Regions from separate parts of the Thioalkalivibrio sp. ALJ2 genome, predicted to be linked through region 1. Evidence: predicted binding sites of a transcription regulator. Region 1 holds the regulator's gene; each other region holds the start of a gene.
The links. Region 1 encodes sigma-54, which starts transcription at its own class of promoters, with help from an activator protein. Its sites were predicted from a motif close to TGGCANGNTNCNTGCTT; they were not measured.

Region 1 (3,275 bases):
GGGAGAGCCATGTTCAGGCGTCGCCGAAGGCCCGGGTCAGTTCGCGTTCCAGGGCGTCCGCGTCGCCGGCACGGCGCAGCGAGGCGATATTGTCGGGCTGCGAGAGACCGCGAGCCAGCTGCGCCAGCAGGTCCAGGTGCGCGCTGGTCGCCGCCTCGGGCACCAGCAGTGCGATCAGGATGTCCACGGGTTCGTGGTCCATGGCGTCGAAGTCGACCCCCTGGTCCAGCCGCAGGACCGCGACCCGGGGGACATCGAGCTCGGCCAGACGCCCATGCGGGATGGCCACGCCATGCCCCAGACCGGTGGAGCCAAGCTTCTCGCGGGCAGACAGGGCCTCGAAGATGGCCCCGCTGGCCGGGCCGGCGGACTCCTCGCCGCCGACGGCCAGCAACTCGGCCAGGGTCTCGAGCGCCCGTTTCTGGCTGGAACACTCGGGCTCCAGCCGGATACGGGCGCGGGTGATCAGCTCGGCAATGGTCATTGCGTTAAAGGGCCTGTTCGCGGTTGCGCTGGGCACCCTCGGCGCGGTGATGGTCCTTGACCTTTTCCTTGTGCTTGATCAGCTGACGATCCACCTTGTCGATCAGGCCATCAATCGCCGCATACATATCCTCGTGACTGGCTTCGGCGTGGATGTGATTGCCGCTGACCTGGAGATTGGCCTCCGCCTTGTTGTTCAGGTTCTGGTTTTTCTCGTGGGTCAGCACCACATGCACGTCGATCACTTTGTCGAAGTGGCGTTCCAGCTTCGCGAACTTTTCGTTCACGTAGTCGCGCAGGGCGTCGGTGATATCGACGTGATGGCCGGTCAGGTTGATCTGCATGGTCAGGCTCCTTTTTGCTTGGTTCCACTGGGCATACTCGCCATCTGCCGGCGTTCGCTGGAAGACGGTATGTGCATAGCCTCGCGGTACTTGGCCACGGTGCGTCGGGCCACATTAATGCCCCGATCCGACAGGATCTGGGCCAGTTTTGCATCACTCAGTGGCTTGTTCGGGGTCTCGCCACCAATCAATTCCCGAATCATGGCACGGATCGCGGTCGCCGAGCATTCGCCGCCATCGGCTGTGCCAACATGACTGGAAAAGAAGTACTTGAACTCGAATACCCCACGCGGGGTGTGCATGTATTTCTGTGTAGTCACCCTCGAGATGGTCGATTCGTGCATCTCCAGGGTCTCGGCGATATCGCGCAGGATCAGCGGTTGCATGGCAACCTCACCATGCTCGAGAAACCCCTGCTGGCGCACGACGATGGCCTGGGCGACCCGCAGCAGGGTGTCGTTCCGGCTGTGCAGGCTCTTCAGGAACCAGCGCGCCTCCTGCAACTGATCGCGCATAAACGCGCTATCACGCGCATCGGAGACCTGCCGCACCATGCCCGCATAGAGATCGTTGATGCGAATGCGCGGCGCAATCTCCGGGTTCAAGTCCACGCGCCAGCCATCGCGGTCATGGCGGACATAGACATCCGGCACCACATATTCCGAAGTGGACTCGCTGATCTGGGCACCGGGCCGCGGATTCAGGGTGCGGATCAGGTCCAGCGCCCGCGCCAGCTCGTCCGGGTCGCGCACGCCGGACTGGCGCTGCAGGGCTCGGTAGTCCCGCTTGGCCAGGCTCTCCATGCCGTTTTCCAGGATGGCTCGAGCCGCGTCACGCGCCGGGGCATCCGGCGCCAAATGGCGCAGCTGGATCTCCAGGCACTCGCGCAGGTCCCGCGCACCGACGCCCAGCGGGTCGCACTGCTGAATCCAGTGCAGCACCGCCTCGACCTCGTCGACCCCCACGGGCTCGTCTTCGCCCTGGCTGATCATCTCCGCCAGCGCCTCGAGTTCACTGTCCAGATAGCCGTCCGGGCTGATCGCGTCGATCAGCGCCGCCCCGATCCGTTGGTCTCGTGGGGTCAGGTGGCTCAGATGCAGCTGCCAGAGCAGGTGGTCCTGCAGGCCCTCGTCCTCGCCGTCGGAGGTATTCTCCAGCGGGTCGCGGTCGTCCAGGCCGCGTGGGCTCGGGGCGGGCTCGTAGATGTCGTCCCAGCGACTGTCGGTGCTCAACTCCTCGGGGATCACGTCATCGCCAGCCGTGTCGGCCTGCATGCGATCCCCGTCGACCCGTTCGCCCCCTTCCTCCGGGCGCTCGGGCGGGGCCTCCTCGCCCTCGTCCTCCACCTGCTCGAGCATGGGGTTGCTTTCCAGCGCCTGCTGGATCTCCGCCTGCAACTCCAGCGTGGAAAGCTGCAGCAGACGGATCGCCTGTTGCAGCTGCGGGGTCATCGTCAGCGTCTGCCCCAGCTGCAGATTAAGCCCGGGCTTCAGCATCGCGGTTTGAGGTCCATGGTGACCATCAAGATCATCTTAAGGAAACACTGATCAATGTTCACAGTCGAAAGTTTTCTCCGAGATACACGCGGCGCACCTGGGGGTCGTCCAGCAGCTCCTGCGGGGTCCCGGCGCTCAGGATGCGGCCCTCACTAAGAATATAGGCCCTGTCGCAGATTCCGAGGGTCTCGCGCACGTTGTGGTCGGAAATCAGCACACCGATCCCGCGCCGGGCCAGATGCCCAATCACGGCCTGGATATCACCCACGGAAATCGGATCCACGCCGGCAAACGGTTCGTCCAGGCAGATAAAGCGCGGGTCACCGGCCAGTGCCCGCGCGATCTCGGCGCGGCGACGCTCGCCCCCGGACAGGGCAATCCCAGGGCTGTGGCGCACGGTCTCCAGCTGGAACTCCTCGATCAGGGCATCGCCGATGCGGCGTCGCTCGTGGCGGTCGAGCTCCGAGCGCAGCTCCAGCACCGCCTGCAGGTTGTCCCAAACACTCAGCCGACGGAAGATCGAGGCCTCCTGCGGCAGGTAGCCCAGCCCGGCTCGGGCCCGCGAATGAATCGGGGCCCGGGTGATGTCCCGGTCACCCAGCGTGATGCGGCCACGATTGGGCCGGATCAGGCCGACCAGGCTGTAGAAACAGGTGGTCTTGCCTGCGCCGTTCGGTCCCAGCAGGCCCACGACCTCCCCTGGTGCCAGATCGACGTCGACACGATCCAGCACCGTACGCTTGCCATAGCGCTTGGTCAGCTCGCGGCCGGTCAGATAGCCGGCCATCGGCGCAGATTCGCCACCGGCCGCGGCGGGCGCGCTGGTGTCGAGCTCGTTCATTCGTCGTCTTCGCGGGGCTGGATCCTGATACGTACACGCTCGTCATCGGCCTCGCCACGCTCGGCCTCGATCACATCCGTCTCCAGGTCGTAGACGATGCGCTTGCCGCGC
Region 2 (3,275 bases), on a different contig from region 1:
TCTTCCATCAGGATGCGCTGGCCCGAGCCTGGGTTGCCGATGTTGACGCGCTTGCCGGGCAGGTCATCCAGCCCCTCGATGTCTGCGTCGGGGCGCACCACCAGGGTGAGGGGTTCGGCATGCAGGCTGAACGCCGCCCGGAGATGGGGAGCGGGCCCGAATTCCTCGAAACGCCCGGAGCCCCGATAGGCGTGGTACTGCAGGTCCGACTGCGCGACGCCGAAGTCCATGTCGCCCGAGCGGATCATGTTGAGATTGAAGACCGAGCCGCCGGTGCTCTCCGCTGTGCAGCGCATCCCGTGCTCGTCGCGACGGGTGTTGAACAGGCGGCACAGGTGCTGGCCCGCCGGGTAATACACGCCGGTGACCCCGCCTGTGCCGATATTGATGAAGCGCGATTCGGCCTGCGCGTTGGTGCCCAGTAGCAGGCTGACCAGGGTGAGCACTGGCAGCAGGCGTTGCAGCCATCGCCGGTCGGCCCTCGGCACACTGGATCGATTCATACGCCCTCCGGGGTCATGCCGGGAACGAATCGCGGCAGTGCCGAGGATTCTAGGGAGACGCCGATCAAATAGCACGTTCGCGTTCAGGTCGACTGTGCCTGCGGGCCGGGGGCGATGGGGATCGCCTCGCCTTCGGTCATCCGCGGTCCTGTGCAGGCCCCTCTTCAATCAGGGTAAAGGACACGCCCGACAGGCGTGCCCTTGATGGCGCGGCGACGGGCCGTTGGGCGTTCGCCTAGGCCGGAAAACGGGGCCCCTGGCGTCGGTTCCGGCGAAGCATCAGCCCGAGCAGGCCGAGCCCCAGTCCCATCAGCAGCATCGTCTTCGGTTCGGGGACGGTGCCGACCTCGCCCGAACGGTAATAGACGCTGATATGCGAGATGTTGCGTGTGGCCACACCCGGATAGCTGAAGGGCGGTTGGGTGAAGGGTGAGCTGTAATCGCCATTGATCCCGGTCATCAGGAAGCCGACCAGGTTGGTGCCGCTGCCATGACTGAACACGAACAGCAGGTCTCCATAGTCCCATTCGGAATCGAGGTTCCATTGCCCGCTGTGGCGATTGCCATCAAAGCTGGCGAGGGTCGAGCTGTTCGACCCGGGGGAGGTCCAGCGGCCGTCGAATAGCCAGTCGCTGATTCCGAAGAATCCGGTGTCGCCCGCGGTATTCACAAGCCAGCTGGAGGGATCGCCGGTGGTGGAGTCGGTGGCTGCGCCATCCAGTGGCGACAAAATCTGACAGCCGAGATTGTTGGTGACCTTGTCACCGACGTTGCCGGACAGGGCAGTGCAATCGAGCAGTGCGGCCTGGGTGGCCCCGGAGAGCGACAGGGTCAACAGGAACACCGTTCCGGCCAGGAACGAGAGCAATGGCTTGCATGACATCGAGCTTACCTCCATGGGACGAAAGTCCCTCCATGGTTTCTCATGAATGCGGCTGGGGCGCGGATCGCCTGAAAGTGCCATCACTCACAAGGCGGGAATGCAGCACGCTTCGTGCCATGTTCGACGAGATGGGGGATTCGGGCGATGAAACAATCGCTTGTGAGATTTGATGTGGAGAGGCGGTCGTGGGTTACGGCCGAGATGTAAAAGAACCGGACATGTTCGGTCGAGGCGAGCGAATCACTGTGGATCAGGAGGCATGAACGAAATGATGGCGCCACATGGGCGCCATCATGCCAAGTCGAGCAGGACGTGATCAGGCCGCCATCGTGTCCCTGCGTGCTTTGCGGCGGACGGCGATACCCAGCAAGCCCAGACCCAGACCCAGTAGCAACAGTGTGTGGGGCTCCGGTACCTGCCCGTTCGGACGGTAGTAGATGCTCACGTGGGAGATGTCTTTGGGGCTTGCACCCGGGAAGTCAAACGGCGGGTCAATGAATGGCGAGAGGTAGCTGCCGTTATAGCCAGTCATCAGGAACCCGGTCAGATTGGTGCCGCGGCCATCCTTGAACAGGAACAGCAGGTCGCCGTAGACAAAGCTCGGATCCAGTGTCCAGGTCCCGCCCTGGGAGGTTCCGTCCAGCGTGACCAGGTTGAGGGTCGGATCGGCCGGATCAAACTCCAGCGGATCGCCGTTGCTGTTCGGCGGATCTTCCCAGCGGCCATCGAACTGCCAGTCACTGATGCCGAAAAAGCCCGTGCCACCGGCCGTGTTGACGATCCAGTTGGAGGGGTCGCCTCCCACAGGGTCGTTTGCATGCCCATCCAGGGGTTCGAGGATCTGGCAGCCGATGTTGGCGGTGACGCGGTTTTCAACGCCGCCATCCAGGCTGGCGCAGCTGATCAACGAAGCCTGTGCGGCGCCGGAAAGGCCCAGGCCCAGCAACAGGGCGGCACTCGCGAAATAGGGTGTAATACGTTTGGGGTTCATTCGATGCACCTTCCCTGGGAATAGCCCCCTGGGTGGCTTGCGCGGATCCGGCCCATCCGGTCCTTGTGCACTCAGGGCTATGCAGAAACGGTGCCATTCCCATATGCGCGCTAATTCATTCGAAAAAACAGACCGATAGGAGGATGCGCCTTTTGCCGGATGGCAGCGGGACTGGATGGGCGTAAAAAAGTGTGACACCGACGACTACGCCGTTCGGGTGAGTGGCGCCCGGCGGGTACGTTCTCAGTGCCGCGAGAGGGGTTTACCCGGCCAGGATTGGGTGTAAAGAAACGGGACACTAGGCCGTGCGCGCCGGAGGCCATGGCTACCCTGTCGAGCTTGCCCGGCAGCGCGCAATAGGCCGTATGTAGCTGAAAATACGGAAGGCTTTGGATTCTTGCGTTGTGCGCTACCTGGACGGTGGTCTGGCCATGGCGTGGCGGCCACCTGAAAAAAAGCCCCGCATCCCCTATCATTACGCGTCTTTGTTTCCCCCTTCCCAGGCCTGCGCCGGTGAGTCGGCGCGCCGGGAAACCGAATCCACGAAAGTAATGAAACGGGAGATCCGAATGTTTTCGATCGACATGAGTATCCACGGCTACGACGACGAACTCTGGGGCGCCATCAGCAAGGAGGCGCAGCGCCAGGAAGAGCATATCGAGCTGATCGCCTCCGAGAACTACACCAGCCCGCGCGTGATGGAGGCCCAAGGCTCCGTGCTGACCAACAAGTACGCCGAGGGCTATCCGGGCAAGCGCTACTACGGTGGCTGCGAGTATGTGGATATCGTCGAGCAGCTCGCGATCGATCGCCTCAAGCAGCTCTACGGCGCCGACTACGCGAACGTGCAGCCGCATTCCGGCTCGCAGGCCAACGCGGCCGTGTACATGGCCCTGCT
Region 3 (3,275 bases), 430 kb from region 1:
GAGGGCCTGACCCTGTTCGGGAGGGATGTCCTGAGCGACCCCCGCGCCAACTCCGAGGCCACGATCTCGCCCGAAAACGGCCGGCGCTACCGTGCCACGCGCCGGGTAACGGTCGTGGGCGCGGTGGTGAATGCCTTTCTTGCCCTGGCACAGCTGCTGAGCGGATGGCTGCTGAACTCGCAGGCGCTGATCGCCGACGGCGTGCACACCCTGTCGGACCTGATCACCGATGGTGTGGTGCTGTTCGCCGCTGGCAAGGCCGCGGCCTCGCCCGATCATGACCACCCCTACGGACACGGGCGTATCGAGACCCTGGCCACCGTGGTCGTCGGTGTGTTCCTCGCACTGGCCGGCCTCGGGATCGCCTGGGCCGCCGGACAGCGGCTGATGGATACCAACGCCGCGACCGCAGGGCCGGCGCCGGCCGCGCTCGCCTTTGCGGTGCTGACGCTGGTGGCCAAGGAGGGGCTCTATCAGTACACCCACCGTGTGGCGAAACGGATCGGCTCGCGGATGCTGGATGCGAACGCCTGGCATCACCGCACGGATGCGATCTCCTCGCTGTTCGTGCTGGTCGGGGTCGGGGCCGCGGTGGCGGGCTTCCCGTGGGCGGATGCCCTGGCGGCGCTGATCGTTGCCCTGTTCATCCTGCATATCGCCGGGCGCCTGATCGTGCGCAGCGCGGCCGAACTGATTGACACGGCACTGGATCCGGAGGAGGTCGCGCGCATCCACCGCACGATCATGGAAGTGCCCGGGGTGAAGGATGCGCACATGCTGCGCACGCGGCGGCATGGGAGCGACGTGGTCGCCGATGTGCATATCCAGGTCGCCCCGATGATTTCGGTTTCCGAGGGACACCGGATTGCCGATGCGGTGTACGGGGCCGTCACCCAGCGCCACGAGCGGCTGCGCGATTTTACGGTCCATGTCGATCCGGAAAACGACCAAGATCAGGCTCGAAGCTCGAACCTGCCCCTGCGTCCGGAGATCGCCGAAGCGGTGCGCGAGGCCTGGGCCGACACCCCGGAACTGGATCGCCTGGAGCAGCTTTCCATGCACTATCTGAACGGGCGCATCCACCTGACCCTGACGCTGCGCCTTGACGGGGCATGCACGCCCGCGGACCTGAACGCGCGGGGCGAGGGCCTGTCACAGTCGCTGCAGGGCCATCCGCGCCTGAAGGACCGGCTGGGTGAGGTGAAGATCCTCTATCGCCCATGCACCACTGGCGTGCAACAAAAGACTTGATGCACTACTGTGGTGCCGATGGCGCACGGATATTGTGCAGCCCGCCGCGTGGTACGGGCCTGATGAGTCCTGAACGACCGTCACAGGGCCAATCGAACGAACTGGCATGATGCCTGCATAGAACCGATTCAACGCCGGCCGGGCTCGAATCGGCGCGGCGAACCCAAAGACCAAGAGCAAACCTAAGGAGACTCCCATGTCCGCAGCCGACGTGCTGAAGCAGATCCAGGAAAAGGAAGTCCGCTTTGTCGACTTCCGTTTCACCGACTCCAAGGGCAAGGAACAGCATGTAACCGTTCCAGCCCATGACCTCGACGAAGAGTCGTTCGAGGAAGGCAAGATGTTCGACGGGTCGTCGATCTCCGGCTGGAAGGGCATCAACGAGTCCGACATGATCCTGATGCCGGATGCGGAGTCCGCGGTCATCGATCCGTTCTTCGAGGACATGACCATGAACATCCGCTGCGACGTGGTCGAGCCGGCCACCATGCAGGGCTACGACCGCTGCCCGCGCTCCCTGGCGCGCCGTGCCGAGGCCTATCTGCAGAGCACCGGCATTGCCGACACCGCGCTGTTCGGGCCGGAAAATGAATTCTTCGTGTTCGACGATGTGAAATGGGGCTCGGACCTCTCCGGCTCCTACTGCCGCGTGGACTCCTCCGAGGCCTCCTGGAATTCCGAGCGCGTCTACGAAGACGGCAACATCGGGCACCGCCCGGGCGTGAAGGGTGGCTACTTCCCAGTGCCGCCGGTCGACAGCCTGCACGACATCCGCTCGACCATGTGCGAAGTGATGACCGAGATGGGCCTGACCACCGAGGTGCACCACCACGAGGTGGCCACCGCCGGCCAGTGCGAGATCGGTGTCGGCCCCGCGACGCTGACCCAGAAGGCTGACGAGGTGCAGGTACTGAAGTACGTGGTGCAGAACGTGGCCCACATGCACGGCAAGACCGCGACCTTCATGCCCAAGCCGATCGTCGGCGACAACGGCTCCGGCATGCACGTGCACCAGTCGCTGTCCAAGGACGGCAAGAACCTGTTCTCCGGTGACCTGTACGGCGGCCTGTCCGAGACCGCGCTGTACTACATCGGCGGTATCATCAAGCACGCCCGCTCGCTGAACGCCTTCACCAACCCGTCCACCAACAGCTACAAGCGTCTGGTGCCGGGCTTCGAGGCGCCGGTGATGCTGGCCTACTCCGCGCGCAACCGCTCCGCGTCGCTGCGCATCCCGTTCGTGATGAGCCCGAAGGCCCGCCGCATCGAGCTGCGCTTCCCGGACTCCACCGCCAACCCGTATCTGGCGTTCGCCGCGATGCTGATGGCCGGCCTGGACGGCATCCAGAACAAGATCCACCCGGGCGACGCGATGGACAAGAACCTCTACGACCTGCCGCCGGAAGAGGAAAAGGGCATCCCGCAGGTCTGCCATTCGCTGGACCAGGCGCTGGAAGCCCTGAACCAGGATCGCGAATACCTGACCCAGGGTGGCGTGTTCACCGACGACATGATCGATGCCTACATCGACCTGAAGATGGAAGAAGTCACGCGCATGCGCATGACCACCCATCCGGTCGAATTCGACATGTACTACAGCCTGTAAGGCATCCGCATCCGGCCCCTCGGGGCCAGATGCACCGGCCGCCGCGACCTTCGGGTCCGGCGGCTTTTTTTGTGCTCGGAACCTGGCTCGACCGGGTGTCAGCGATAGGGGTTGGGCTGGCCCTCGGGGGCCGGGTGGAAACGCTTGTAGGCCCAGTTGTACTGCTCGGGGCAGCGCCGGACCAGGGCCTCCACATGGGCGTTGATCGCGGCAGCGGCGCGGGCGAAGTCGCGGTCGGCAACCTCCGGCCCGGCCTCGATCTCGTGATAGCGAAACCCGCGCCCCTTCGGCAGGCGCTCGGCGAACAAGAACACGACATGGTCCTCGCGCCCACGCAGCAGGCGCGGCAGCAGGGTCATGGTCAGCGCCGGGTGGCCGAAGAACGGCGCATGCGTACCCGAGGCGCCCTTCGGGCTCT

Region 2: the regulator sigma-54 is predicted to act here: its motif matches at 1,487-1,503, upstream of F468_RS0106465 (PEP-CTERM sorting domain-containing protein).
Region 3: the regulator sigma-54 is predicted to act here: its motif matches at 1,354-1,370, upstream of glnA (glutamate--ammonia ligase).

The regions. Positions count from the first base shown of each region.
Region 1 is NZ_KB899554.1:585,355-588,629, reverse strand. It holds gene F468_RS0102745 (PTS sugar transporter subunit IIA) at 14-484, opposite strand; gene hpf (ribosome hibernation-promoting factor, HPF/YfiA family) at 489-827, opposite strand; gene F468_RS0102735 (RNA polymerase factor sigma-54) at 830-2,323, opposite strand; gene lptB (LPS export ABC transporter ATP-binding protein) at 2,382-3,110, opposite strand; gene lptA (lipopolysaccharide transport periplasmic protein LptA) at 3,161-3,275, opposite strand, start outside.
Region 2 is NZ_KB899555.1:260,345-263,619, forward strand. It holds gene F468_RS0106460 (TAXI family TRAP transporter solute-binding subunit) at 1-503, opposite strand, end outside; gene F468_RS0106465 (PEP-CTERM sorting domain-containing protein) at 739-1,371, opposite strand; gene F468_RS0106470 (PEP-CTERM sorting domain-containing protein) at 1,703-2,377, opposite strand; gene glyA (serine hydroxymethyltransferase) at 2,947-3,275, shown strand, end outside.
Region 3 is NZ_KB899554.1:156,795-160,069, forward strand. It holds gene F468_RS0100700 (cation diffusion facilitator family transporter) at 1-1,251, shown strand, start outside; gene glnA (glutamate--ammonia ligase) at 1,448-2,857, shown strand; gene F468_RS0100710 (lysophospholipid acyltransferase family protein) at 2,956-3,275, opposite strand, start outside.